2 regions of the Micrococcus lylae genome follow, and region 1 is predicted to be linked to the other one. Evidence: predicted binding sites of a transcription regulator. Region 1 holds the regulator's gene; the other holds the start of a gene.
The links. Region 1 encodes LexA, which represses DNA repair genes until DNA is damaged. Its sites were predicted from a motif close to TCGAACANNTGTTCGA; they were not measured.
Positions count from the first base shown of each region.

Region 2: a site for LexA is predicted at 5,406-5,421, ahead of FM125_RS01850 (DUF6504 family protein). Genes of this name have one in related genera too.

Region 1 covers NZ_FUKP01000035.1:11,099-18,300, forward strand. Annotated here, with positions in the region: gene hflX (GTPase HflX) at 1-153, shown strand, start outside; gene FM125_RS05165 (ATP-dependent DNA helicase) at 153-2,237, shown strand; gene lexA (transcriptional repressor LexA) at 2,327-3,079, opposite strand; gene FM125_RS05180 (LysM peptidoglycan-binding domain-containing protein) at 3,340-3,708, shown strand; gene FM125_RS05185 (histidinol-phosphate transaminase) at 3,965-5,071, shown strand; gene hisB (imidazoleglycerol-phosphate dehydratase HisB) at 5,214-5,795, shown strand; gene hisH (imidazole glycerol phosphate synthase subunit HisH) at 5,795-6,454, shown strand; gene FM125_RS11950 (hypothetical protein) at 6,454-6,609, shown strand; gene priA (bifunctional 1-(5-phosphoribosyl)-5-((5-phosphoribosylamino)methylideneamino)imidazole-4-carboxamide isomerase/phosphoribosylanthranilate isomerase PriA) at 6,711-7,202, shown strand, end outside.
Region 2 covers NZ_FUKP01000012.1:64,660-71,861, forward strand. Annotated here, with positions in the region: gene FM125_RS12060 (HNH endonuclease signature motif containing protein) at 1-632, opposite strand, end outside; gene FM125_RS01845 (DNA polymerase III subunit alpha) at 766-4,737, opposite strand; gene FM125_RS01850 (DUF6504 family protein) at 4,931-5,260, opposite strand; gene FM125_RS01855 (calcineurin-like phosphoesterase C-terminal domain-containing protein) at 5,647-7,202, shown strand, end outside.

The sequences.
Region 1 (7,202 bases):
TTCACCCACGGCGAGCTCGTCTCCCGCCTGCACTCCCCGGACGCGGAGATCCTCTCCGAGACCTATGAGGAGGGCGGCACCCGCATGCACGTGCTCGTCCGGCCGGATGTGGCCGGGGAGATCGAGGCCTACCGCGTGGACCGGCAGGACTGATGGGGACGCAGCAGAGCACCCCGCGCACGGACCGCGAGCGCGAGGCCCTCGCGCTGCTGGACGCCGCCGTGGAGGCCACCGGCGGCCAGCATCGCGAGGGCCAGCGGGAGATGGTCCTGCAGGTCGCTCGGTCCCTGGAGTCCCGGCGGCACCTGCTGGTGCAGGCCGGCACCGGCACCGGCAAGTCGCTGGCCTACCTCATCCCGGCGCTGCAGCACGCCATGGAGCAGGAGGACCCCGTGGTGGTGGCCACCGCGACCCTCGCCCTCCAGGCGCAGATCATGCGCCGGGACGCGCCCCGGCTGATCGAGGCCCTCAGGGACGAGCTCCCGCGCGAGCCGGTGGTGGCCCTGGTGAAGGGCCGTTCCAACTACCTGTGCCGACACAAGGTGGACGGCGGCTACCCCGGGGACGAGGACGCCGAGACCCTCTTCACCGTGGCGGACGACGGCGGCATGCTCTCCACCGAGGCGGATGACGAGTCCGGTCCCACCACCTCCCTCGGGCGCGAGGTCGTGTACCTGCGCACGTGGGCCGAGCAGACGGAGACCGGCGACCGGGACGACCTCGAGGTCCCCGTCACGGACCGCGCCTGGCGGCAGGTCTCGGTCTCCGCGACCGACTGCCTCGGCGCCTCCAAATGCCCCGTGGCCGAAGAATGCTTCTCCGAGCGCGCCCGCGCCAACGCCGCCGACGCGGACGTGGTGGTCACCAACCACGCGATGCTCGCGATCTCCGCGTTCGAGGGCCTGGCCGTGCTGCCGGAGTACTCGGCGGTGATCGTGGACGAGGCCCATGAGCTGCAGGACCGGGTCACCGGCGCGGTCACCGGGCAGCTGTCCGGCTCGATCGTGCTGGGAGCGGCCACGTCGTTGCGCCGCCACGGCACCGTGGCCGTGGAGGACCTCGTCGCGGCCGCAGCGAGCCTGGACGCCGCCTTCACCCCCTGCCCCTCCGGGCTGCTGGCCACCGGCCTGGACGACGCGCAGGAGACCGCGCTCAACGCCGTGCTCGCCGCCGTCCGGCAGTGCCTGTCCGACCTCGGCACCGGCAAGGAGACCGAGACCGACGGCGGCCGTCAGATGGCCCGGGCCCGCGCTCTGGACGTGCTCGAGGTGACCGAGCGGATGCTCGCCGCACGGCCCGAGGCCGACTTCCCGGAGGTCGTCTGGGCCACCCGTCCCGGCCACTTCGAGCCCGGAGTCGGCTGGCAGCCCGGCAACGAGGAGGACCCGCCCCAGCTCTACGTGGCCCCGCTCTCGGTGGCCGGCAAGCTGCGCGAGGGGCTGTTCGGCGCCGCCACTACTGTGCTCACCTCCGCCACCCTGACCGTGGGCACGGGCGAGCGCCGCTTCGACTCCGTGGCCGGGGACGTGGGCCTGGCCGGACCGGACGCGCCGAGGTTCACGGTCGCGGACGTCGGCAGTCCCTTCGACTATCCGCGGCAGGGGGTGCTCTACGTGGCCCGCCACCTTCCCAAGCCGGGCCGCTTCGCCTCCGAGGAGTCCCTGGACGAGCTCGAGCGGCTCATCACCGCCTCCCGCGGCGGGGCGCTGGGCCTGTTCTCCTCCCGCCGGGCCGCCGAGGACGCCGCCGAGGCCATGCGCCGCCGGTGCGGGAAGGACATCGAGATCCTCTGCCAGGGCGACGCCACCCTCTCCGCGCTGGTCAAGCAGTTCGCCGAGGAGCCGGACACCTGCCTGTTCGGCACCATGAGCCTCTGGCAGGGCGTGGACGTCCCGGGCCCTTCGCTGCGCCTGGTGGTGATCGACCGCATCCCGTTCCCACGTCCGGACGACCCGCTCTCCCTGGCCCGCACCCGTGCGATCAGCAGCCACGGCGGCAACGGGTTCATGGCGGTCTCCGCCACCCACGCCGCCATCCGCCTGGCCCAGGGCGCCGGCCGTCTCATCCGCTCCGTGCAGGACAGGGGCGTGGTGGCCGTGCTCGACTCCCGTCTGGCCACCGCCCGCTACGGCGGCTTCCTCGCCTCGGCCCTGCCGGACTTCTGGCGCACCACGGACCCGACGGTGGTGGAAGGCGTCCTCGGCCGCCTCGCCGCGTCCGTGGATCAGGACGGCTGACGCCGCCTTCCCGACGACGGCTCCTCACCTGCACGAAGCCCCTCACCCGGATTCCGGGTGAGAGGCTTCGTGGCGCCGGGCGGTGCGGCTCAGAGGGCGCGGAGCACGGTGACGACGCGGCCCATGATCGTGGCGTGGTCTCCCAGGATCGGCTCGTAGGCGGTGTTCTGCGGCAGCAGCCAGGTGTGGCCGTCGCGCTGACGGAAGGTCTTCACGGTGGCCTCGTCGTCCAGCAGGGCGGCGACGATGTCCCCGTTCACGGCGGTGTTCTGGCGGCGGACCACCACCCAGTCGCCGTCGCAGATGGCGGCGTCCACCATCGAGTCGCCGGAGACCTTGAGCATGAACAGCTCGCCCTCGCCGGTGAGGCGGCGAGGCAGTGCCATGACGTCCTCGACCTGCTGGTCGGCGAGGATCGGCCCACCGGCGGCGATGCGGCCGACCCACGGCACGGGGACGGAGTCTCCCTCCTCCGTGCCGGTGTGCCATGTGGGCAGCGCCGAGACCACGGCGTCGCCGTCGGCGGACGTCGCGCCGGCTGCGGCCTCACCGGCGGCCTCACCGGAGGCGGCCAGGAGTGTCCCGTCCTCGTCCCGCAGCACCTCGAGGGCACGGGGGCGGCCCGGGTGGCGGCGCAGGTAGCCGAACTGTTCGAGGCGGGTGAGCTGGTGCTTCACGGAGGAGAGTGAGCCCAGGCCGGCGGCGTCGCCGATCTCGCGCATGGACGGCGGGTAGCCGTGCTCGGCGATGGACGCGCGGATAGTCTCCACGATCGCGCGCTGGCGCGGCGTGAGGGTCTGCGGCGTCCCGGTGGGGTGCTCAGGGGGCTGAGGAGTGGCCATGGCGGTCCGTTCCTGCTCGGCGGCGTCGGCGGTGTTCCCTATCGTGTCCGCCCCTCGTGGTCTGCTGTCCGGCGTCACCTGGAGAGGGTCGTCCATGGGTGGAACCCGTGGCTCGACCGTAGCCCAGGAGACCGACCGGTTCAAAGATATGTTCGAACTCGGCATGGCGTGTCTCGAAGGCGTGTGCTAGAAAAGTGTTCGAACAGATCGAACGGATGTTCGAACAGCCTGCTCGGCAGGTGGAAAGGCAAGGCAGCACCATGAACGCTCGCCCCCGCTCCGTCACCCGCACCGGCACCGTCCAGGCTGCCGACTGGCGGCTGAACCGCCGCGGCCGCTTCGTCCTGCGCGGCCTGCCCGTGATGGTGCTCGCGGCCGTGCTCACCGCTCTGGCAGCCACGGCCCTGTCCATCACCCTGTCCCCGGCGGCCGTGTCCTCCAATCAGGCCGGCGCGGAGCTGGAGAAGGTCACCGTGATGCCCGGTGACAACCTGTGGGACATCGCCGGCCGTGTGGATCCGGCGGCCGACCGCTTCGCCACCATGGAACGCATCACCGAGCTCAACGGCCTCGAGGGCCGCACCCTCGAGACCGGCGACGACCTCTTCGTGCCGGCCATGGTCGACTGACCCGTTCGTGCCGGCCATGGCCGACTGACCCGCCCGTGCCGGCCATGGCCGACTGCCCCGGCTGGATCCCTGCACGTCGTGCCCCCCGATCCCTTCATGTCCTCCTCTTGCGCGGGAACGATCCCGCGGCTCCCGGCTGATCACAGGCCTGCTCCAGACCCCGCCGCCGCCCGGCGTGCTTCCCCCTCTGTCGCTGCCCGCGCCCTCGGGCGTCACGCGGCGGCCGCCGGCGGCGGCGGTTCCTAGACTGATCGCCATGACCGATCTGGACGCCCTCCCGCTCCGCGAGTCCCTGAAGGGGCAGAGTCCTTACGGTGCGCCCCAGCTGGACGTCACCGTCGCGCTGAACACCAACGAGAACACGCATCCGGTGCCTCCGATCGTGGCCGACGCCATCGTGCAGTCGGTCGCCCGGGTCGCCGGCGGTCTCAACCGCTACCCGGACCGTGAGTTCGTGGAGCTGCGCGAGCGTCTGGCGGACTACCTCGGCCACGGCCTCACCCCGGAGCACCTCTGGGCGGCCAACGGCTCCAATGAGGTCCTCCAGCAGATCCTGCAGGCCTTCGGCGGCCCGGGCCGCTCCGTGCTGAGCTTCCTGCCCTCCTACTCCATGTATCCGCTGCTGGCCTCCGGCACGGACACCGAGTTCATCGACGGCGGCCGCGCCGCGGACTACACGCTCTCCGCCGAGCACGCCGCGGCCTGCATCCGCGGCCACCGCCCGAACCTCGTGTTCCTGGCGTCCCCGAACAACCCGACCGGCACCGCGCTGTCCCTGGACACCATCCGCGCCGTCTACGACGCCACGGAGGAGGTCGGGGCCGCGGGCGGCCCGGCCGCCATGGTCGTGGTGGACGAGGCCTACGCCGAGTTCGCCCTCGCCGGCACCGAGCCGGCCCTCACCCTGCTCGAGGGCCGACCGCGCCTGGTCGTCACCCGCACCATGTCCAAGGCCTTCGCCCTCGCCGGCGTCCGCCTCGGCTACATGGCCGCGGACCCGGCTGTCTGCGACGCGCTTCGCCTTGTGCGCCTGCCCTACCACCTCTCCGCCGTGAACCAGGCGACCGCCAACGCGGCCCTGCAGCACGTGGACGCGCTCCTGGAGACCGTGGAGGAGATCAAGGTGCAGCGCGACCGGATCGTGGACACCCTCCGTGACTACGGCCTCACCCCGGCCGTCTCGGACTCGAACTTCGTGTTCTTCGGCGGCCTCGAGGACGCGCACGCCGTCTGGCAGGGCCTGCTGGAGCGCGGCGTGCTCGTCCGGGACGTGGGCATCCCGCACCATCTGCGCGTCACCGCCGGCACCGAGGAGGAGACCACCGCGTTCCTCACCGCGCTGGCCGAGGTGCTCGGCCGCTGAGACCGAGGCGGCACCGCACCGCCCGCCTCCGTACGATGGGAGGCGATTCCCCGAACCGCCCGATCGCCCGGCCCGTCGCCGGCGACCGCACCCAGAGAGGACCGCCGTGGCAGCAGAGCTCGTCTCCGGACGCCGCGCCCGCATGCAGCGCACCACCAGCGAGTCGGACGTGTACGTCGAGATGGACCTCGACGGCACCGGCACCGCCGAGATCTCCACCACCGTGCCGTTCTACGACCACATGCTCACGGCGCTGTGCAAGCACTCGCAGATGGACCTGACCGTCCGGGCCACGGGCGACACCCACATCGACGTGCACCACACGGTCGAGGACGTCGCCATCACCCTCGGAGAGGTCCTCAAGGCCGCCCTCGGGGACAAGCGCGGCATCCGTCGGTTCGGCGAGGCGTCGGTGCCGCTGGACGAGGCGCTGGCGCGCGCCGTCGTCGACGTCTCCGGCAGGCCGTACCTGGTGCACGAGGGCGAGCCGGAGGGGCAGCAGTACCACCTGATCGGCGGCCACTTCACCGGCTCCATGACCCGCCACGTGTTCGAGTCGATCACGTACCACGCCTCCATCTGTCTGCACATGGACGTGGTGCGCGGCCGGGACCCGCACCACATCGTGGAGGCCCAGTTCAAGGCCTTCGCCCGCGCCCTGCGCGCGGCCGTGGAGGACGACCCGCGCGTGAACGACATCCCGTCCACGAAGGGCGCCCTCTGATGGCGAGCCCGACCTCCGTCCCCGGCGTGAGGCCGACCGTCGCCGTCCTGGACTACGGCTCCGGCAACGTCCACTCCGCCGTCCGTGCGGTCGAACGCGCCGGCGCGACCGTGGAGCTGACCGACGACGCGGACACCGTGCTCAACGCGGACGGCCTGCTCGTCCCCGGCGTCGGCGCCTTCTCCGCCGTGATGGAGGCGCTCGCGGCCTCCGGAGGCACCCGCTGGATCGGCCGCCGCGTGGCCGGAGGCCGCCCCGTGCTCGGCATCTGCGTGGGCCACCAGGTCCTCTTCGACGAGGGCGTGGAGCACGGCGTGCGCACCGAGGGCATGGGGGAGTGGCCCGGTCTCGTCGAGGAGTTGCAGGCGGACGTGCTGCCGCACATGGGCTGGAACACCGTCCGCCCGCCCGAGGACACCGTGCTCTTCCGCGGCGTCGAGGACGAGCGGTTCTACTTCGTCCACTCCTACGGCGTGCTGAGGTGGCAGTTCGACCAGTCCATCTCCGCCATGAAGCCGCCGCAGGTCACATGGGCCCACCACGGCACGGACTTCGTGGCGGCCGTGGAGAACGGGCCGCTCTCGGCCACGCAGTTCCACCCGGAGAAGTCCGGGGACGCCGGCCTGCAGCTGCTGGCCAACTGGCTGGGGTCCCTCTGATGCCGTACTGGTCCATCCTCTACCTCGGCCTCGGCGGCATCCTGCTCGGCGCCGCCTGGTCGCTGCGTTCCCAGCGCGCCCCATGGTGGGCCGCCGCGATCGCGCTGGTGCTCGCCGTGATGGCGATCGCCGCGGCGTTCCTCACCGTCCCCTGACGGGGCTGCGGGCTGTGGGCCCGCCTGATGAACCACGACGACGGCCGCCCACCTGTGGTGTCCGTCCCACCCCCTGAACCCCCGAAGAAGGGATCACCCCCATGACCTCCTCCCGCAAGGCCCTCGAGCTGCTCCCGGCCGTGGACGTCCAGGACGGCCAGGCGGTCCGCCTCGTCCAGGGCGAGGCCGGCTCCGCCACCGGCTACGGCGACCCGCTGGCCGCCGCCCTGGACTGGCAGAACGCCGGCGCCGAGTGGATCCACCTGGTGGACCTGGACGCCGCCTTCGGCCGCGGCGACAACCGGGACGTGATGAAGCGCGTCGTCGAGGAGCTGGGCGTGAAGATCGAGCTCTCCGGCGGCATCCGGGACGACGCCTCCCTGGAGAACGCCCTGGCCATGGGCGCCACCCGCGTGAACCTCGGCACCGCGGCGCTGGAGGACCCGGAGTGGACCGCCCGCGTCATCGAGCAGTACGGCGAGCAGATCGCCGTCGGCCTGGACGTGCGCGGCACGGTGCTGGCCGCCCGCGGCTGGACCAAGGAGGGCGGGGACCTCTGGGAGGTCCTCGAGTGCCTCGAGCAGGCCGGGTGC
Region 2 (7,202 bases), on a different contig from region 1:
GCGATCATGGCGTCCGCCTCGGTGTCCGGCACTCCGGCGAGACGGGCGTCTGTGCGCGCCTCGGTGAGGGTCTTGACCACCACGTCGCCGGCAACGGGGTCCACGTGCCCGCGGCTCATCGTCGCGGCGACGGCCGGCAGCTGCGGCGGGGTCACCGGCGCGGTGACGAAGGCCTGCTGCTCACGGGTCGCGGCCGCCCTCGCGATGCGCCGCTTCGCCTCGCGTCGATCCACGCGCAGGGTGCTGCGGAGGTAGTCGGCGGCATCCCGGTGGGCGCTCTTGCCCCGGGGCACGCCGAGGATCTCCTCGCGGTCGGCCTCGTTCTCGTGCGCCTTCGCGACGTGTCCGGCCAGCATCGCCTGGGCCGCCGCCACGGTCCGAGCCAGCCGTTCGACGTCTGAGATCAGCTCGGGCAGGTCCTCCTGCTCTCCGGTGGCCCACCAGTCCGGCCCTTCGAGCCGGCGCACCACGTGGTCGGCCAGTCGCTGTGCGACGGCGACCTCGTGGGCCATGGGCATGTTCGGGAAGTGGCGGGCGCGGGGATCACGCCGGTCCCGGAGACTTCCGGGGCGCACGGTGCCGGGTGGCCGCTCGTCCGCGGTCTTGTTCATCGTCTCTGTTGCGAGTGCCATGCACCCCACCTCCCTTCGTCCATACATTCGAACATCCGGGCCGGACACGATAAGCGCCACCGGCGACCGGGGCCGCACTGTCCTGGCCTCTCCTGCGGACAAGACCCTGCGTCCCGGCCGGCACGCACCCCGGTCAGCCGTCCGGCGTCGGAAGCAGCTCCCAGGTGTCCGGGTGGGGCACCGGGACGGCACGGTCATCGGACCTGCGGACCGGCCAGGGCAGCTGGCCGCCGGCCTGGACACCGGCCTGGGCGCCGGAGAGGGCGACGTCGAGGTCGCGGGCGACCCGGCCGACGTCGGCCTTGACGGGCCAGTGGCCCGTCGCATGGTGGGGCACCTCCGGCAGGCGGCCGGGATGGGCCCGTGCGCCGACCAGCACACCGTCCCTCTCCGCCGCCCGCCGCCGAGCAGCCTCCCGGTCTGCCCGGAGCCAGCGGGCCCAGGCATCGCGGGTGGAGTCGAGGTAGTCGGGGTCGGGCAGGGTCTCGGGCCGGTGGAGGTCCCAGGCGCGCACGGCCTGCACGGACACGGCCTTCGCTCCGGTGCGGCGCACGGTCCCCTCGATCAGCAGCAGCCGGGAGGAGAACAGCATCTCCCCCGAGGCGTGCTGGGCCTCGGTGAAGAAGGAGGTGTCCACACAGCCGGTGCCGTCGTCCACGGAGACGAACACGACGCGCCGGCCACTGCGCATCGGCGGTGTCTGGGTGGCCACGCGCACCCCTGCGACCAGCACCCGCGACTGGGACCGCAGCGAGAGCAGCCGCTCCGCCTTCGTCACCCCGAGCGCCTCCAGGTAGGGGGCGTGGGAGTCCATGAGGTGTGCGGTGACGTCGAGGGCGGTGAGGTCGAGCTCGGTGCGCACCCGGTCCGCGTTCCGCGGGGACGGGAACATCGGCGTCAGCGACTGCAGCTCCACATCCGGCAGGTCCAGGGACAGCTGCCCGTCCACCTGCCGCGGCCGCGCCTTCCGGGACGTCGTGGCGAGCCGCCCCGGACCCGAGCCGTAGCCGGCGGAGTGCTGCATCTCCAGATGGTGCACGAGGTCCGTGCGCGAGGCCCCGCCCGGCGGCAGCAGGCAGTCCAGCGCCCCGAGCTGCGCGAGCCGTTCGAGATTGCGGGCGGTCGGCCGGGCACGGTCGCGCACGTCGGCCAGGCTCATGTAGGGCCTCCCGTCCACGAGCCGCCGCACCTCGGCCTCGCTCAGCCCGGACAGCGCGCTCATCGGCAGACGGATCCCCCAGCGTCCCGGCCCGCGGGAGGCCCCCTGCGCAGACGCCCCCTGCCCAGATGCCCCCTGTGCAGACGCCCCCTGTGCAGACGCCTCCTGCGCAGACGGTCCCGGCACAGGCGGTTCCCCGACGACGGCCGCCTCACCCCCTCCTGCCGGCCCACCGGCGGAGGCGGGTGCCGTCGTCGGGAAGAGGGTCTCGGGCGTTCCCCCGTGGCCTCCATCGCGGGGCGGCAGTCCGAGCTCGGGATGGTCCGGCACCCATTCGACGCGGACGTGGTCGGAGGAGCGGTTCACGTCCACGGGGAGCACGGGGATGCCCATGCGGCGGGCCTCGGCGATCATGAGACGGGCGGGGTACATGCCGGGGTCGTGCTCGAGGATCGCGGCCATGAACGCCTCCGGGTGGTGCGTCTTCAGCCAGGCCGAGTGGTAGGTGGGCACTGCGAACGCCGCCCCGTGCGCCTTGCAGAACCCGAAGGAGCCGAAGGCGTGGAGGGTGGCCCAGACCTCGTCGATGACGTCGAGGCTGTAGCCGCGGGACAGGGCCCGGGAGCGGAAGAACTCCTCCACACGGGTCTCGGCGTCGGAGCCGATGAGACGGCGGAGCTCGTCGGCCTTGGCAAGGCCGCAGCCGGTCATGACGTCGAAGGTGCGCAGCACCTGCTCGTGGAACACGGTGACCCCGTGGGTCTCGGCGAGCACGGGAACGAGGTCCGGGTGCGGGTAGTGGGCCGGCGCCCACCCGTGCCGCTGTTCCAGGAAGGGGCGCACCATGTCCGACTGCATGGGGCCGGGGCGGAACAGGGAGATGTCCACGATGAGATCCTCGAACCGCTCCGGGGCGAGCTTGCCGATCAGCTCCCGCTGGCCCGGGGACTCGATCTGGAAGCAGCCGAGCGTGTGGGTGGTGCGGATCATCTCGTAGGTGGCGGGGTCGTCCAAGGGAACCTGCTCGAGGTCCACCTGCTCGCCGGTGGTGCGGGCGACCTCCTGGAGGGCGTAGGCGATGGCGGACTGCATGCGGACGCCGAGGACGTCGAGCTTGAGCATGCCCATGGGGTCCATGTCGTGCTTGTCGAACTGGCTCATGGGCAGGCCGAGGCCGGAGGGCTGCACGGGGGTGCGCTTCAGCAGGGAGGCGTCCCCGAGGATCACGCCGCACGGGTGCATGGAGATGTGCCGCGGCAGCCGGTCCAGGCGCTCGGTGAGGTCCACGAGCAGGTCCAGCTGCCGGCTGCCCTCGCGGCGCCCGGACTCGAGGCGCTCGGCGAAGCCGCGCAGCTCCGGCATGCGCTCGAGGGCGTCGCGGAAGTGGGAGGCGGAGAACCGCCACAGCTGCTTGGCCACCGCGTCCACCTCCGGGTCCGGCATGCCCAGGGCGAGCCCGGCGTCCCGCACGGCGCCGCGGGCCCGGTAGGCGTTCTGCATGCTCATCAGGGTGGTGCGCTGCTGTCCGAACCGTTCGAACAGCGCCCGGTAGACCTCGTGGCGGCGGGCGGACTCCACGTCGATGTCGATGTCCGGCAGGGTCGAGCGGTCGTCCGAGAGGAACCGCTCCATGAGCAGCCCCTGCGCCATGGGGTCCACGTGCGAGATCCGCAGGGCGTGGTTGACCAGCGAGGACGCTCCCGAGCCCCGAGCCGCCACGCGCACGCCGCGGCCCTCGATCATCCGCACCACCTCGGCCACCGTGAGGAAGTACCCGGAGAACCCGAGCCGGGAGATGATCCCGAGCTCGTGCTCCACACGCTCCTCGAGCTCCCGGCCGGCCGCCGTGGCGGCGAAGGCCGTGCCCGTGAACAGGTCCGGGTAGCGGTCGGCCACCCCCGCCAGGGTCCGCTCCCGCAGCACCCGTGCCGGGTTCCCCTCGATCCCGACGACGGCCGCCTCCGGAACGCGCGGCCGCCCCCATCCGAGGTCCTCGGCAGGGTCCACGGCACAGGCCTCGGCCAAGGCCTGGGTGGCCGCGAGCAGGGCTGCAGGGCGGATGTCCGCGGCGTCCGCGACCTCGGCGGCGATCTGCCGCATGGCCGCGGTGGGCTTGAGCCATCCCTGGCCGTTGGGCTGCAGGTCGTGCGCCCCGTCCAGGGCGCTGAGGGCCCGGACGGCGTCCAGGACGTCGGCGGTGGCGGCCCCGTCCGGGGCGGCGTAGCGGACGGCGTTGGTGAGCACGGCGGGCAGCCGGACCTGCGCGGCGGCGCGGACCATCTTCACGGCGTGCCCGGTGTCGCACCGCCGCCCGGGTGCGGAGAGGTGGCTGACCGCGTTGACGTGCAGGCTGCGGGCGGGCAGAGCGGCCTTCCAGCGGCGCAGCCCCTGCAGGCCGGCGTTCCAGCGGCGGCGGGCCAGGTGCCGGCCGACGTCCGAGTCCGGGCCGAGCAGGACGAACAGCTCGGGCGTCGGCGGGTTCTTCGGGTCCGCCGCGGTGGGCACCGGTCCGGCGGCGGCCGCGGCCAGCTCGGCGACCGTGAGCACCGGGGCACCGCCGCCGGCGCCGCCCGTGGTGCGGGCGTGCGCCGCCGAGACCACCCGGCACAGCGCAGCGTACCCGGAGCCCCCGCAGCCGCCGCGGGCCAGGATCACCACGCGGCCGGCTTCGGCCCCCGGCTCCTGCGTCCCCGGCCGCTCCCCCGGCGGCAGGTCTGCCCAGGTGACGGCGAGGTCCACGCCGACGATCGGGGCGATCCCGTGCTCCCTGCACGCGGAGACGTGCTTGGCCATGCCGTAGAGGCCGTCGCGGTCGGTGCAGGCGAGCAGGCGCTGCCCGTCGGCAGCCGCGGCGGCGACGAGTTCGGCGGGCCAGGACGCTCCGTAGTGCGCGCTGAAGGCGCTGGCGACCTGCAGGTGGGCGAAGGGCTCGGCGGTCTCGGTCATGCTGACACTCCTGTTCGACGGAACCGGCACCGCCCGATGACGGCGGACGGACCGGGCGGCGGGAAGCACGGACAGAGCGCGACGGGAAGCGCGGACAGGCGTGGGTGAGGCGGACGACGGAGGGAAGGGGCCGGCGTCGGGAAGGACGGGCGGGCGAAGGCCCGCACCTCACGGTGCGGCGGACAGGTGCGGGCTAGGCGGTGGCCACGAGGGGCAGGCAGACCCCGCCGTGGATGCGGATCAGACGCCAGCGGCCGGAGTCCAGGTGATGGGCGACGTCCACGGTCTGCAGCGGGGCGTTGCCGGCACGGGCGAGCCGGACCTGGAGGCGCCAGATCTCGTGGTCCACGAGGCCGGCGCCACGGCCCTTCTCGGCCCGGTGCTCCTCGGCCCACCAGCGGCGGCGCTCGTACCAGCGCACCGGACGCTCGGCGAGCGCGTAGTCCCGACCGTTCCAGCGGAGCCGGTGCGGCGTGCCGTCCTGCGCGCACTCCACGGCGACGGACTGCGTGAAGATTCCCATGGTCTTCTCCCTGATTCCCTGCTCGGTTCTGCCGGCGGACCGGCCTGTGCGGACCCGACGGCGGGATGCCGTCGGGCGGTGGGAGCGGCAGGCCCCGAGGGGCCCTGGACGGGAAGCGCTGGGAAGGCCGCACCCACCACGCTACTCGAACATGTGTTCGAATCGCTTCCCCGAAGCTACGGAGGCGGCCGGACACGATAAGCGTCACTGGGGCGTCGGGGTCCGGTGCGGTGCCCTTCATCCGGCCGTCACCGGCACGTCACACCGTGCTGTCAGGCTCGATGCCGCGCCGGGGCGTGCGGGGGCACGCCGGAGGGAACGGCGCGCTTCACGGCGCATGCCCCGGGGCTGTCCCCGACGACAGAACCGCAGAACAGAGGTACATCGTGAAGACCACCGCCTGCGTCCGCCGCCTCGGCGCCGGAGCCCTCGCCCTGACCCTGACCGGCGGCCTGCTCTCCGCAGCCGTCATCGCCCCGTCCGCCGGCGCCGAGAGCGAGTCCGCCGGCGCTGCGGCCGCTCCGGCCTCCTCCCCGCAGCACCGCCCGCACCCGGTCCACCCGGAGCACCCCGGCAAGGGGCCGAAGCACCCGCACCCGGTCCACCCGGAGCACCCGGGCAAGGGGCCGAAGCACCCGCACCCGGTCCACCCGGAGCACCCGGGCAAGGGGCCGAAGCACCCGCACCCGGTCCACCCGGAGCACCCCGGCAAGGGGCCGAAGCACCCGCACCCGGTCCACCCGGAGCACCCGGGCAAGGGGCCGAAGCACCCGCACCCGGTCCACCCGGAGCACCCGGGCAAGGGGCCGAAGCACCCGCACCACCCCGGCACCCCGGAGGAGTTCGACTGGGACCGTGACGCCTACCGCGGTCAGGTGGACGTGCGCCGCACCCCGCACGACTCCCGCCCGAAGGACCCGAACGTGCTCACCGGCCGCGTCTTCGTGGACGCGGACCGCGACTCCCGCCGCCACCCCTCGGAGAAGGGCCTGGCCGGTGTGCGCGTCTCCAACGGCGAGGACGTCGTCCTCACGGACAAGCACGGCCGCTACGAGCTGCCCGTCCGGGACAACATGACGGTCTTCGTCACCCAGCCGACCGGCTACCGCGTTCCGGTGGACGCGGACAACGTCCCGCAGTTCCACTACCACCACCTGCCGGACGGCTCCCCGGAGCTGGAGCACGGCGGCATCGCCCCGACCGGCGAGCTCCCGGCCGCCGTGAACTTCCCGGTGGTGGCGGACGAGCGCATGGCCGAGGAGGACCAGCGCTGCCTGATCGGCGGCGACGTCCAGACCTACACCGAGCAGGAGGTGGAGTACGCCCGCTCCGGCGCGTTCGCGGACCTGGCCGAGCGCACCGACTACACGGACTGCGGCATCCTGTTCATCGGCGACATCGTGGGAGACCGCCCGGACCTGTACCCGCAGACACGCGAGCTGTCCTCCATGCTCAACGGCCCGGCCTGGTTCCTGCCCGGCAACCACGACCTGGACTTCGACACCCCGGACTCCGAGCACGCCTTCGACAGCTTCCGCGCCGCCCTCGGGCCCGAGTACTACTCCTACGACGTCGGGGACGCCCACGTGATCGCCCTGTCCTCCGTGGAGTACCCGCTCGCAGACTCCAGCGGCTACAACGGCTCGATCGACGAGCGCCAGATGGAGTGGCTGCGCCAGGACATCGCCGTGACCCCGAAGGACAAGAAGATCGTGCTGGGCACCCACGTGCCGCTGATGTCCTTCGCGGACAGCACCTCGGCCACCCACTCGATCGACCAGGTGCCCGAGATCTACGAGCTGCTCGAGGGCCGTGAGGTCATCACGGTCGGCGGCCACACCCACTCCACCGAGAACCTGCGCGCCGGCGACCTCGTGGCCGGGTGGAAGGACCTGTTCGGCATCGACGGGCTGCCGTTCGACCACCTGGTGGCCGGCGCGAT